One region of the Bradyrhizobium sp. CCBAU 051011 genome, then DNA from elsewhere that is predicted to be linked to it. Evidence: riboswitches for the same ligand, from Rfam matches in the RefSeq annotation. Region 1 holds a riboswitch; each other region holds the start of a gene.
The links. Region 1 has a riboswitch for cobalamin ahead of ACH79_RS44670 (DUF1636 family protein). Riboswitches for the same ligand answer to the same signal wherever they lie in the genome.

Region 1 (3,213 bases):
CACGAGTGTCGCAGTGCGCCTCACAGCAGGCGGGCGCACCGCTGCAGGCGACGACGCGCAGGATCGGATCGTCCGCTTGGGTGACGAGGCTCTCGCAGTGGGGCATTTCGCGCAATCCTTCCGCCACAATCATGCGCCAGGGCGTCATCCGTAATCCTTGCGAGCATCCGGCAAGATGGCTGAGAGCGGCATGTGTCAGCTGTCCGAAAGCCGCAGCGACCATCGCGCCTTGCGGATAAAGTCCGGGACGCGGCTCCGCGATCATGCAAGCCGGCTTGACGTTGCTACGAAGCGCGTCGGGCAGTTTTGCGCCAGCCCCGACATGCGCTTTCATTCGCCCTCTCCCCTCCCTGGCTCCGCCCGAGTCGACGAACCACTCGGCAAGCGCGAGCGCAACGCTTACCGCTTCTGTCCGTGAGACGGGACGACCATGCTCCGCACCGTCGGCACGCACGATCAGCTCTCCCGCGATGCTGCGCTCGATCCGGATGTCGGCGGAGGCGCCGGCCAGCGCGGGCTCTGTGCTGCAATCAACGGCGAAGCCGAATTTGGTCGGCAGGTCGGGCGGTCCCATCACAAGCCCGCGTTCAAGTTCTGCTGCGAGAAAACAGGTATCGTCACTGGCGCTCCAGAAGGGCGAGACAAGGATGTTGCGCCGCGCTTCCGACTCCGCATCGGGATCGAGCAAGTGCAGCCGTGAGAGTTCCTCGATCAAGGGCCGATGACCTTGATCACTGACACCCCTGATTTGCAGGTTGCCCCGGCTGGTCAGATCGATCAGGCCGTTGCCGTAGCGCTCGGACAGCACCGCAATTCCCGCTGCCTGCTTCGGAGCCAGCCGGCCACCGTGCGGCCGGATGCGAACCACGAGCCCATCTCCCGACCGCATCGGCCGTAAGGCGCTGGGGCACCAGCCCTTGATCGCAACAGCGCTCATGAAGCCTCCCGCAGCGCGACCGCAATCGAATTGCGCCGTGTCCTCCAGGGCGAAGCTTGATTCAAACGGGTGAAGCAAGTCTCGATCGCCGCAAGCGCCGCCGGATTCTCGCGCGCCATGAAAGTGCGCACGTTGTCGCTGCCAAGCATCGCGTCGTAATAGAGATCGAAGAGATGCGTGGGCACCGCATCGGCAAGATGTGCAAAGCTGGCCATATGCTCTAGCGTGGCAGCGATTTCCGCCGCGCCCCGAAAGCCGTGGCGCATCATCCCGGACATCCATTTGGGTTGACCGCACGCGCACGCACAACGCGCGAAATTTCCTCGGTCAACGAGCGAGCACGCGGCTGATCGGGATGTGTCGCGTAGGTGGTAGAGCGATGGTGTGGCCGCGCCGAGGCGCGCCGCCGCGGGCGCAAGGCCCGCCTCATGCACGGCATAGTCTGCGGCGAGCAGCAGATCCGTTTCATGGTAATCGGTGGAAATGCGGGCAAGCGATTGTTTGCGGAAGATCTCCGGCCGGCTGCGCCACGGCACGATGCCGTCGGCCGTCGCCGCATAGGCCGCAGCACCGGCGATCACGTCCGGCGCGTTTATGTCGGACAGGCGGCCGCAGACGTAAGACCACCGTCCAGGCGCGCTGAGCGCGCAACCCTGGCTACAAGCAGACAGGCATTCGACCGGAACCACGTGGACGTCTTCCGGCACGCCGGCGAGAATGGCGCTGTGCAGACGCGCGCCTGGCGTGATTTTGCCTTCTCTTACGGGTTGGTCGGCACGGCAGGTGATGCAGACATGAAGCGTGACGGTCATCGCCCTCCTCGATTTTTGGCGGAGGCGATGAGGCGCACGAACCGGAGACACTACGGTTCGTTGCCGTCGCGGAGCACCCCGTCCGCCGGTCTCAAGTCTCTGCGCTGGCAGGTCTCCCGGCTTGCGGAGCAGGTTTTCCCTTCGATCTCCACCTTCCCAACCCTTGACGGGTCAGTGGCTCCTAGAGATCTCTCCGGTCACGGTCGCGGGGGCGGCTGCGCTTCAGGTCCAAGCTTCGCGGCTAGAGCCCTATCGCATTCCCTCTTCGCCTGTCCTAGGACAGGAACCAACGCCACCCCACCATTTGCCCAAGCGTGCAGCTTGTCAAGCCGTAGAGCGTGCTCATGACTTCCGAACCTGATGCCGCTGAGGACGAAACCGTGACCTCTGAAGCCTCGCTGGACGCCCACCATGCGGCCAAAATGGCGAAGAAAAAAAGCAGCGCGCGACCGGATGATAGCCGCCAAGAGCGGTGAGAAGGGACTCATCATCGTCCACACCTGCGCGAGCAAAGGGAAATCCTCCTTGGCTCTCGGCATGATCATGCGGTGCGTTGCGCATGGCTTTCCCTGCGCCATGATGCAATTCATCAAAGGTGCGTGGGACACCGGCGAGCGCCCGCTGCTGACCAGACATTTTGGTGAATTGTGTCGCGCCAACTGGGAACATCGGCGATCGGCGAAGGAATTTACCACTCGACGATAGCCTAGGTTTCAACTTTCCATCCAGAGCCTTCATCGCGTGTCAACTCGTAGGTCAACAAATCAGGATGCTGACCGCGATGCATTTGATGCGAACCTGGCGATTGGCCGAAGCGCAACTGGTAAATGCCATGCCTGTCCTTAGGAAAAAAGCTTTTCTGCCGGCCCACTATCGTTGCGGAATAATAGGCCGCTGACAGACATCAACTAATCCGATGGGCCGTTCTGACCTATCGATGGATTGGTGCGAGGACGCGGCGCCGCCCCCTGAATTCATGGGCGTGAGTGAGATCAAATGCAAGATCTGCAAGCTGGCGCTCCTGCTCGCCAAAAAAATGCCCGGCCTCCTTTTCGGCGGCCGGGCGGAAGTCAGTCTGGGGGGGAGCGACGCTGCTACACATCGCACCAGCTTCCGTCGGCAGAGGGAGGGTGCCGGCGGTTCATTTACGGCGGGGGCATTCGCCGTTAACTTTAGCCACGGGAAGGCCGATATACGTTCCAAATGAAATCAGGTTTCGCTTCCTTCTGCTCTATTCAGGGAATTCGGCCCAACGATCGCGTGAAGCTCGACAAGTGCGTCGGTCACGTAATCTTGAGGCGATCATCAAAGATATGCTTCAAGATGAACCCACCGAAAAGAGGCTGTCCGCCAATGCTTCGCCCACCTGTGATCACTCATCCGCGATGGAAGTGACGTCCGAGTATGTGTGCCATTTGCACCAGACTATGCTCGCTTTCTAACAGCATTCCGCAAAACTGGTGA
Region 2 (3,213 bases), 2.4 Mb from region 1:
AGGTAGTTCTGCCAGATATTCCAAGTCACGCCGCCCATGGCTGTATAGCGGGATACCAGCGGGACGTCGTCGCCTGCGAACGGCCCCTCGCGAAAGACAGCGCGCGTATAGGCCATGCCGCCGCGGAGCGTCACCGTATCGCTGACACGCAGCGAGGCGCTGGTCTCGGAGCCGTAGCGGCGGGTCGGATCGAGGTTCACGTTGAAGAACAGCGCCGGGATGAAGTGGATCTCGTTCTCGAGGTCCATGCTGTAGATGCTCGATTGCATCTGGAAGCCACCGCTCTTGATGCGGAATCCGCCCTCGATGTCGTGCGAGGTCTGGGTCTTCAACTGGAAAGTCCCTGGAACGAAGAAGGGACCGCTGGAGACGCGCTCGTCGACGGTCGGGGTTCGGAATGCGCGCGCGGCGCGGCCGAATACCGAGAACACGCTGTTGAAGCGATGCTCGAGGCCAACATGCAGCGCGTACTGTGTTTCGTTGCTGTCCAATGGAGAGGCCGCGGGGCTGCAATTGAAGAACATGGCGCAACCGGGTGCATTGGGATCAAACCGATCCCGGGCACTCAGGCTGGTATTTTGAACCCTGGCGCCATAGGAGAAATCGGTCGTCGGCAATAGGCCGACCGTGTGCTGCCAGTAGCCGGCCAGCGTCTGCTGCGACAGGTCGTAGATGTGGGTCGGCGCAAGGCCTTTGAACGCTCCGCGGTCCTGATTGAATGTCGCGTCGTAATAATCGATGCCGGTCAGGATCTGCGAGGGAATTCCGAAGATCGAGTTCTTGATGCTCAATCGCGGCGTGATCGACCAGGTCAGCAAGGATGCGTCGTTATAGGTGGAGGAGAAGCTCGGAAGTGGCGAGGCAAACGGTACAGCGCCGAAGAAACCGCTTTGCGTGTCCTTCTTCCGAACGCCGCCGTCGACAATCAGGTCGACGCCATTCATGATTGTCTTGGTAAAGCCGGTGGTGGCGCTGGCGCCCTGCTGGTTGCCGTAATCGAACGGCGTATTGGTGCCTCTGCGATCGGTGACGAGTTGATCTAGTCCGATGGAGGGATCGACGGTGCGTCCGCCCGGGAAACCGAGCTTCTGGTCGTCGCCGGTCACCGTAAGGAAGGCCTTGAGGTCCGGTGTGGAATAATTGAGATTGCCGACCCCGTTGCGCTGGTCGAGGGCGTTGTTGACCCGGTAACCGTCGGACTTGATGGCGTTGCCATAGAAGGACGTCGACCAAGGTCCGTAATTGGTAGCGGCCGAGACATTCGCAAGCCGTTGGTTGAACGAGCCGGCGCCGGCCTCGGCGCGCATGGCAACAGGAGGGCCGCCGACGCCGTCCTTCAGGACGATGTTGACGACGCCGCCGACCGCGTTGTCGCCGTAGAGCACCGCGCCGCTGTTGCCGCGGGTGATTTCAATGCGCTCAATCGAATTGAGTGGAATGGTCGAAAAATCGACGCCGGCCATGTCGATGTCGTTGAGCCTTCGGCCGTTGATGAGCACCAGCGTATTTGAGGTCGCGAAAGCGCCGAATCCGCGGAGGTCGACGCTGGTCTTGGCGCCGTTGACGCCGCCATACAGGCTCGTCAGTTGCACGCCGGGCGTTTGCGCGATGATTTCCTGCAACGTTTGTGCGGGCGAATGCGCGATCTCTTCGGCGGTAATAACGGTCGACGCCGTGCCGACAATACCTGAAAACTGCCGGCCGCCGCTGCCGCCCGCGCCTTGCGAAGCACTTTGCGATGAGGCGCCCGAACCGGTCCCGGCTGCGGGCCGTGTGCCGGTCGGGGGCGCTGCCGCCGGCACGACGCGGCGCGAGGTCGATCCTTCATCATAGGTCGGTTTGGCGCGGGTCCGATTCAGGTCCGTGGGCGAGGTTATCTCGATCGGCGGCAATTGCTCAGGCGGCGTCTGTGCCGCTGCGCCGGAAATGCCGAGCGACACGATCGGTATGAGGAAGCTGGAAGCAAGCCAGACGCGGCGGCGCGTAGCGGCTCTGTTGGTGGAAGACATGGTTCAGACCTCGGTATGACGTCAGTGGCACGTCACAGCGAACCAAGTCTCACCGTATGCTAACCGAGCTTAGGTGAAGCTAATGTCTGTACTCCCCGACCGACATCTTCGCGTGTGACCACGGCTGACGGCAGGTCTCCTGGCTCGCGGGTCGTTACCCCATCGTCGCCTTCCCAGGACCGAGAGCCCAGTGGCGTGTGACGAAGGATTCGCCGCTTACAGTTGCGGGGGCAGCCGCGGAATTGGGGGATTTTCCCCGCACCGCATTCCCTTTTGATCCCCAAAACGGGAACCGTCGGGAACTATGGTAGAAGTCTGTCAAAGTCTGAGTCAATCCGCCCCAGCGCGCCGAGCGATCCCTACTGGACGAGTGCGCTATTTTTGCCGCATGAGCACGCGTGCCCGACCGTCTGTACCGGAGCGGGCAAAACTGCTTTAGGACGATCGATGAGTGTTGAGGCCGTAACCCTGACCAACGAGATTGCCACGCGCCGGCGGATCGGCGCGGTGGCGGCGCTTTCCGTCCTCGTTGTGTTCCTGATGCTGATCTCGCTTGGCATCGGGCCGGTGCGGCTGTCGCCGCTTTCAGTGGTGCAAGCGCTGTTGGGCGCCGGCAGCGACGTATCGCAGGTGATCGTGCGGGAGATCCGCCTGCCGCGCACGCTGCTGGCGCTCGCGATCGGCGCTATTCTTGGCCTGTCGGGCGCTTCGCTGCAAGGCTTGCTCCGCAATCCACTGGCCTCGCCCTCGTTGTTCGGCGCGCCGCAATCGGCCGCCTTCGGCGCCGTGCTGGTGATTGCGCTGGGGCTGGCCGATGTGCGCTCCTACGCGCTGCCGGTTGCGGCGATCGCTGCGGCCTTCGGTTCGGTGTTTGTGCTGCTCACCATCGCCGGCCGCAATGCCGGGCTGCTGATCCTCATCCTCTCGGGGCTCGCGATATCGAGTTTCGCGGGTGCTGCCACCGCGCTGGTGATGAACCTCTCCAGCAATCCCTTCGTGGTGCTGGAGATCGCGTTCTGGCTGTTGGGCTCGCTGGAGGACCGCAGTTTTCAGCATGTGATGCTGGCGTTTCCCTTCATCATTGCCGGCGCGATCATGCTGTTCAGCCAGCGCCATGCCTTTCGCGCGCTCAGTCTCGGCGAGGAAACCGCGCAAAGCCTCGGCGTCGATGTCGGCCGCCTCCGGCTGTTCGTGATCTCGGGCG
Region 3 (3,213 bases), 3.3 Mb from region 1:
TTGGGACATTGTGGTGTGGCTGCTGTCGATTCTGGGCGCTATCGTCTCGGTGAGCGGCGTCGTTATCGGCTGGCGCTACCTGCGCGGCTAAAGCGAATCCGCTCCGCTGGGCTGAACTCCGGAGTTACCGTTGCATCAAAGCGACAATCCAGTTTGCTGGCGGGATGATATCGACGCTTTGGCGTTCGAGCCGGACAACCATCGCGGCTTCTGCATGGTGCATCGGCTTGCCTTTCGAACGCTACTGCAGTTTTTTCCGGAGCCTGATGATTGCCTGGCCTTTTTTCGCAACCAGGAGCGCGCCTTCCGTGCCGCGGCGGCGGCCAAAATTGCTCGAAGAGAAATTGCGCGCGGGGTCAATTTTCACCTCACCAGCCGGGACGTAATCGAACAAATGGGCAATTAGGGGTCGCGAAAGACATTCGTTTCCGCTAGAAATGCCTGCTTCCTTGGAGAACCGTCATGCAACAGACTCGTACCGCTGCCAGTTTGCCGATCGCCAGTCATGACCTGAGCGTGGTCTACCAGGCAGCTCTCGCCATGGCTCTCGGTCTCTTCATCGTGGGGTTCGTCGGTTTCTCCCATATCGATGCCGTCCACAACGCCGCGCACGACGTCCGTCATTCGAATGCGTTTCCCTGCCACTGATTTGCGATGTCGATTTTTCGTTCGATTGTCTTTTCCGCGGTCTTGAGCGGACTGATCGGCGGTGCCGCGGTCACTGTCCTGCAATACTTCAGCACCGTCCCGCTGATCCTCAAAGCCGAAACCTACGAACACCAGGCGCCGGAAGCCGGTGTCAAGCCGACGGGCGAATCCACCAAGGGGCATGCGCCCCATAATCACGCCTCTCACGAACATGAGGCCACCGCTTGGAAACCAGCCGAAGGATTGCAGCGCAACGGCCTGACGGCTGCCGCCAATATTCTCACGGCAATTGGATTTTCGCTCTTGCTGGCCGGCTTCTATGCCATGCGCGGCGGCGTAGACCGGCACGAAGCACTGTTGTGGGGCCTAAGCGGCTTTGTGGTCTTCACCGCCGCGCCGGGGCTTGGATTGCCGCCCGAGCTCCCGGGCGCACCGGTCGCCGCCCTGGGGGCACGTCAGCTTTGGTGGACCATGACCGCACTGGCAACTGCCCTCGGCATGGGTCTCATTTTTCTGCATCGCGCCGTCTGGGCCACCGTGCTGGGATTTTGCCTGGTCGTCTCTCCACACCTGGTTGGCGCGCCACAGCATGCCGGCGCGCATAGCGACGTTCCCGATGCGCTCTCGCATCAGTTCGTGGTCTCCGTGACCATTACGAGCCTGCTGTTCTGGGCGTTGCTTGGTTGCCTCACCGGTGTTTTTTTTCATAGGTTCTCCGCACGATCGTCCGGAGCCTCGTCGTAAGCGGGTCGACGCCAATGGTTGCGTCGGATGTCGCTCTGTGCTTCGTTCCATCCGTCATCGGTGCCTTCGTAGAAGGTGAAACGGGAATGCGGTGCGGGGAAACACCCCCAATGCCGCAGCTGCCCCCGCAACTGTAAGCGGCCATTCTCAGTCCAACATAGCCACTGAACCTGCATTGGTTTGGGAAGGCGGACCGGGAGACGACCGCGAGCCAGGAGACCGGCCGATGACCAAGCTCAACTCGTTCGACGGTGGGTCGAAGGAAAGGTGGTCATGGGATTCTGTAGGTTTGCCGCGGGCTTCGCCGCGTTATTTGGCCTGTTTGGCCTTCCTGAAGAGGCGATCGCCCAGTCGGGTCCGCAGAAACTTCCAGAGGTCGTGGTCGAACCCAAGCCGTCGGCCAAGCCCGCCAAGCCCGTTCGCCGAACGGACAACGCAGCGCGCACGAGGCAGGCTGTGCCGGCAAGGCCCGATTCCTCGCCACCGCAACCGTCCGAATTGGTGATCACACCGGACCGAACGCCGGAGCCGCTCAGCCGTACAGGAAGCGCCGTTAGCGTCGTCAACAAGGAGACGATTGCAACTACCAATCCGGGGTCCCTGGTCGATGCTTTGCGAACCGTTCCGGGCCTCGACATCACCGAAAGCGGCGGCCCCGGCGCGACGACGAGCATCCGGTTGCGCGGCGCCAACACCGGTCAGACCCTGGTGATGATCGATGGCATTCGTGTCAACGATCCAACCGCCGCCAGCGGCGACTTCGATTTCGCGATGCTCATGCCGAGCTCGATCGAGCGAATCGAGGTGTTGAAGGGGCCGCAAAGTGCGCTCTACGGCTCGGACGCGATCGGCGGTGTCGTCAACATCATCACCAGGAAGGGCGGCGGCCCCGCCCAATTCAACGTCCGCGCCGAGGGCGGAAGCTATGGCACTGCCGCCACCAGCGGATCGGTGACAGGCTCCGCTGGTCCGTGGTCATACGCTGTTGCCGCAGGCGGACAACACAGCAACGGCTTCTCGCGTTTTGGTTATCGCATTCCGGCACTTGAGGCCAAGTATGGCCCGCTCGAGCGCGACGGATTTGATCGCGTCGGCGGCTCGGCGCGCATCGGCTACGACGCCGGAGAAGGTGTGCGGCTGGAATCCGGAGTTCTCTCCTCGTTCACGCGATCGGCATATGATGCGGCGACCGGCGCATTTCCCGACACGCCTTCAAGCGCCACGCGTCTGCTCCAGCAGGTTTGGGGACGCGCCTCTTTCGATACGCTCGACGGAGTCCTGAACCATAGCTTCAACGTGTTCGAGACCCACATCGACCGCTCCTTCAACGAGGTAAGCTACAAGATCAACAAACTGCCGCAGAACACGACATCGACCATTTCCGATTACGTCGGCAACAGTGTCGGCGCCGAATACCAGGGCAACCTGAAAATGGGGCCGCTAGGATCGCTTATTTTTGGCTCCAGAACACAACACGAAACCGCAAACACCTATGCTACCAAGCTGCTCCCGATTCCGGGGCCGCAGACGCCCCAGCTCAAGGGAACGCAAGATATCAATTCGGTGTTTGCGCTGTGGCAATTGCCGATCGGCGAGCGGCTGAACATCAGCCTTGGTGGACGGATCGACGATGTCGTCGACGTTGCCCGGTTCGAGACCTGGCGCGCGACCGCGGCCTACACGATTGTCGAAACCGGCACCAAGCTGCGTACCAGCGCCGGCACCGGCGCCAAGGCCCCCACCCTCTATCAGCTCTACGCGCCAACTTACGGCAATAGTTCGCTCAGTCCCGAGCAGAGCTTCGGATATGACGCCGGAATA
Region 4 (3,213 bases), 3.3 Mb from region 1:
CTCTCGCGGATTACTCCACCAACGCCCGCCGCACGGCGGTCCCGTCAAATCCCTTTAGCCCGATCACGACGAGACGCTCGGCCTGCTTCGCATCCGGCCGGCCGAACACCAGATCGACGCGGCTCCCGACAGCCTGCACCACCACGGGCGCGACCTTGTCCGAAACCCGCGCATGGCCCTTGACGCGCAACACACCTTCGAGACCGAGCGCGTCGCTGATCCGAGCACGCATCTCGTCGACGCTGAGGGCGATCGACGGCTTGACGACGATGCTGTCGAAATCGTCGTGATAATGTTCCTCTTCCTCGCCGTGATGGCCAGCGCGGGCAGCCACGTCTTCCTCGGCCTCGGCGTTCATTCCGATCAACACCGCGGGCGCCAATGTGCCCATCGACCGCACAACATTGACTCCTGGGCGGAGCGTAGCCTTCAACCGTGCTTCAATGTCGGTAAGCGCCATGGGCGATACCAGGTCGCTCTTCGAGAGCACGACCAGGTCGGCACAGGCCAATTGATCTTCAAACACCTCTTCGATCGGGTCGTCATGGTCGATGGATTCGTCTGCGGCACGCTGGTCTGCGACTGCGTCCTCATCGAGCGTAACCCGACCTTCCGACAGCGCAAGCGCATCGACGACTGTAACGACACCGTCAACCGTGGCGCGCGTTTTCACCGCCGGCCATGCGAATGCCTTGAGCAAGGGTTGCGGCAGCGCCAACCCTGAAGTCTCGATGACAATGGCATCGAGCGGCTTGTCGCGCCCCAACAGCAGTTCCATGGTCGGAATGAAGTCATCCGCCACAGTGCAGCAGATGCAGCCATTGGTAAGTTCGATGACGTCTCCCGGCGCGCAGGCGTTCGCTGCGCATTCTTCCACGAGGCCGCCGTCGAAGCCAGCGTCGCCGAATTCATTGACGACGACGGCGATGCGGCGTCCGTCGGCCTGGGTCAGCAGCGAGCGCAGCAAGGTGGTCTTGCCCGCGCCAAGAAACCCAGTCAGCACGGTAACCGGAACACGCGACATATTTCATTCTCCTTGAGCCACTAGCGCTTGAGCCAGAGCGGAAGTCCGGCTGCCATGAACACAACTTGCGGAACGGCGGCGGCGACTACCTGGTTCAGTCGCCCCTGCGCATCACGAAACGTCCGGCCGAGCGGCGTTTCCGGCACCAGCCCAAGGCCGACCTCGTTCGAGACAAAGACGACAGGATGCTTTGCGACACCGAGAAATCGCGTCAAACGCTGAGCTTCGACGTCTGGATTGCGTCCAGCGAACATCAGATTTGACAGCCACAAGGTGAGACAATCCACCAGCACGACGCGATTGCGGCTGGCTTCGCGCGTCAACGCGTCGACCAGCGCTAGCGGCTCTTCAATGGTGATCCAGCCCTCGCCACGGCGGGCGCGGTGCAACGCAATCCGGCTCTTCATCTCCTCGTCGCCGGCGGTAGCCGTCGCGACATAGACCTTCGCCAGCGCGCTGGCGCCTACAAGCGATTCTGCAAACGCAGATTTGCCGGAACGGGCGCCACCCAGCACCAAGGTAGTGGCCAGATCCGTCATTTCGGTGCGCGTCCGTCGTCCGGTGACCAACGGATGGGAGGTACCCGTGCCACCATGCCCTTTCGCAGCACCTCGGCACGTTCCCGCCAGGGGACCAGACCGAAATCGGATTTTTGGTAGGATTGCACGAATGATACCAGCGCCGCAGCGCCGCTTTCGGTCTGCAGATCGCCAAACATGAATGTATATCCGTCGGGACTCGTGACCGCGACCGTCGCTGGGCGCTTGCAAACGCTAAGGCATTGCACCGGGCGGACGGCAATGTTGGCGTCCTTCCCGATCGCAGCCTGCACAGCCGCGTACATCTCCGGGCCGACCACAGCAGCGCCGTCCGCCGCCTTGCAGGTGATGCAAACACTCACGACGACGGGCCTGTCAGGCAGGTTGGCCTGCGGCTGTTCGATCAAGGCTTGACGGGCGGGCTTAGTAGCGCTGTCGCGATCCATCAGTTGCTCGTATCATGGCCTTGCGGCCGCGAGCTTTGTTGGGTCGCGCTCGACGGCAAACGGCGCCATCGGGCTCGCTCCCGTCCGGTGCACCCCGCCCAGACGCCTCCAAAGCACAGTTCGTGATGGCAGGTCTCCTGGCTCGCGAGTCACTGCCCGTAGCCGCCTTCCCGGGATTTCCCAGTGGCACCGGCGCGGGCTCGTCGCTTACAGTTGCGGGGGCAGCGCCGGCGTTGACGTTTGTCGCACCGGCTTCCCTTTTCACCTTCCTAGGGAAGGACCATCGCCGATGACGCTAACCGCCGAAGATGCCCCGGTCAACGGCGGTTGACCCATCAGCGGAGTTGCGTCAGTTACCGCATGACAAGAAAGAACCTGATACCCAACGCAGCCGCCGAACCTTTCTAAAGTATAATCAAATACTTGCGGATGTGATTCACGCGCGGATCGACCGCAAGGCGAAACCGCTGCGATCGTTTGGGCCAAACCTAAGTTGATCAACAGATGGCGAGAGATCGATTCGAGGAAATTGGATCTGTGACCTTAGTGCAGGCAGATTCGTCCGTCGCAGGCAGCGTCGCGCAGGTGATTTTTGCGCTCGGTAATCGGCGCGCAGAATGATTGCTGCCCCTCCCCCGCGCGGTCTCATGATAGCTGCTCCCCGATCTGGCAGCGGCAAAACTACTTTGACGATCGGACTTCTCCGTGCTTACCGAAGAAGTGGAATTCGCGTGGCCGGCGCAAAATGTGGACCGGACTATATCGATGCGGCGTTTCATGGTGCCGCTTCCGGCCGGCCTGGCGTCAATCTCGATAGCTGGGCAATGAAACCTGGCCTGATCGCACAGCTTGCAGCCGAAGCTGCGAAGGACAGCGATCTGCTGATCTGCGAAGCGTCCATGGGTTTGTTCGACGGCGTTCCTGTTCAACCCGGTCGCAGCGGTTCATCTGCGGACGTGGCATCTGCGCTCGGCCTTCCCATTGTGCTGGTGCTCGATGTCAGCGCGCAATCGCAATCCGCGGGCGCAATCGTAAAGGGGTTTATGACCTTCGATGAACGGGTGAAAATTGCTGGCATCGTTCTGAACCGCGTCGCCAGCGAAAGGCATCTTCGCCTGGTAAGTGATGGAATTACCAAACTTGCAATCCCCATCCTGGGCAGCTTGCCAAAATCCGACGGCATCGCTCTGCCGGAGCGCCATTT

Region 2: it holds a riboswitch for cobalamin, as region 1 does, so the genes downstream of both, ACH79_RS08635 (TonB-dependent receptor) here and ACH79_RS44670 (DUF1636 family protein) in region 1, are expected to answer to the same signal.
Region 3: it holds a riboswitch for cobalamin, as region 1 does, so the genes downstream of both, ACH79_RS24555 (TonB-dependent siderophore receptor) here and ACH79_RS44670 (DUF1636 family protein) in region 1, are expected to answer to the same signal.
Region 4: it holds a riboswitch for cobalamin, as region 1 does, so the genes downstream of both, ACH79_RS24500 (DUF1636 domain-containing protein) here and ACH79_RS44670 (DUF1636 family protein) in region 1, are expected to answer to the same signal.

Annotation. Positions count from the first base shown of each region.
Region 1 covers NZ_CP022222.1:8,527,750-8,530,962, forward strand. The annotation lists gene cobG (precorrin-3B synthase) at 1-937, opposite strand, end outside; gene ACH79_RS44665 (cobaltochelatase subunit CobN) at 934-1,371, opposite strand; partial or broken gene ACH79_RS44670 (DUF1636 family protein) at 1,420-1,749, opposite strand; cobalamin riboswitch at 1,838-2,055, opposite strand; partial or broken gene ACH79_RS40150 (cob(I)yrinic acid a,c-diamide adenosyltransferase) at 2,094-2,403, shown strand.
Region 2 covers NZ_CP022222.1:1,793,925-1,797,137, reverse strand. The annotation lists gene ACH79_RS08635 (TonB-dependent receptor) at 1-2,009, opposite strand, end outside; cobalamin riboswitch at 2,121-2,321, opposite strand; gene ACH79_RS08630 (iron ABC transporter permease) at 2,457-3,213, shown strand, end outside.
Region 3 covers NZ_CP022222.1:5,268,246-5,271,458, reverse strand. The annotation lists gene ACH79_RS24575 (PepSY domain-containing protein) at 1-91, shown strand, start outside; gene ACH79_RS24570 (hypothetical protein) at 131-406, shown strand; gene ACH79_RS24565 (CbtB-domain containing protein) at 463-648, shown strand; gene ACH79_RS24560 (CbtA family protein) at 655-1,392, shown strand; cobalamin riboswitch at 1,434-1,635, shown strand; gene ACH79_RS24555 (TonB-dependent siderophore receptor) at 1,666-3,213, shown strand, end outside.
Region 4 covers NZ_CP022222.1:5,254,050-5,257,262, reverse strand. The annotation lists gene cobW (cobalamin biosynthesis protein CobW) at 11-1,024, opposite strand; gene cobU (bifunctional adenosylcobinamide kinase/adenosylcobinamide-phosphate guanylyltransferase) at 1,045-1,563, opposite strand; gene ACH79_RS24500 (DUF1636 domain-containing protein) at 1,560-2,009, opposite strand; cobalamin riboswitch at 2,119-2,309, opposite strand; gene ACH79_RS24495 (cobyrinate a,c-diamide synthase) at 2,627-3,213, shown strand, end outside.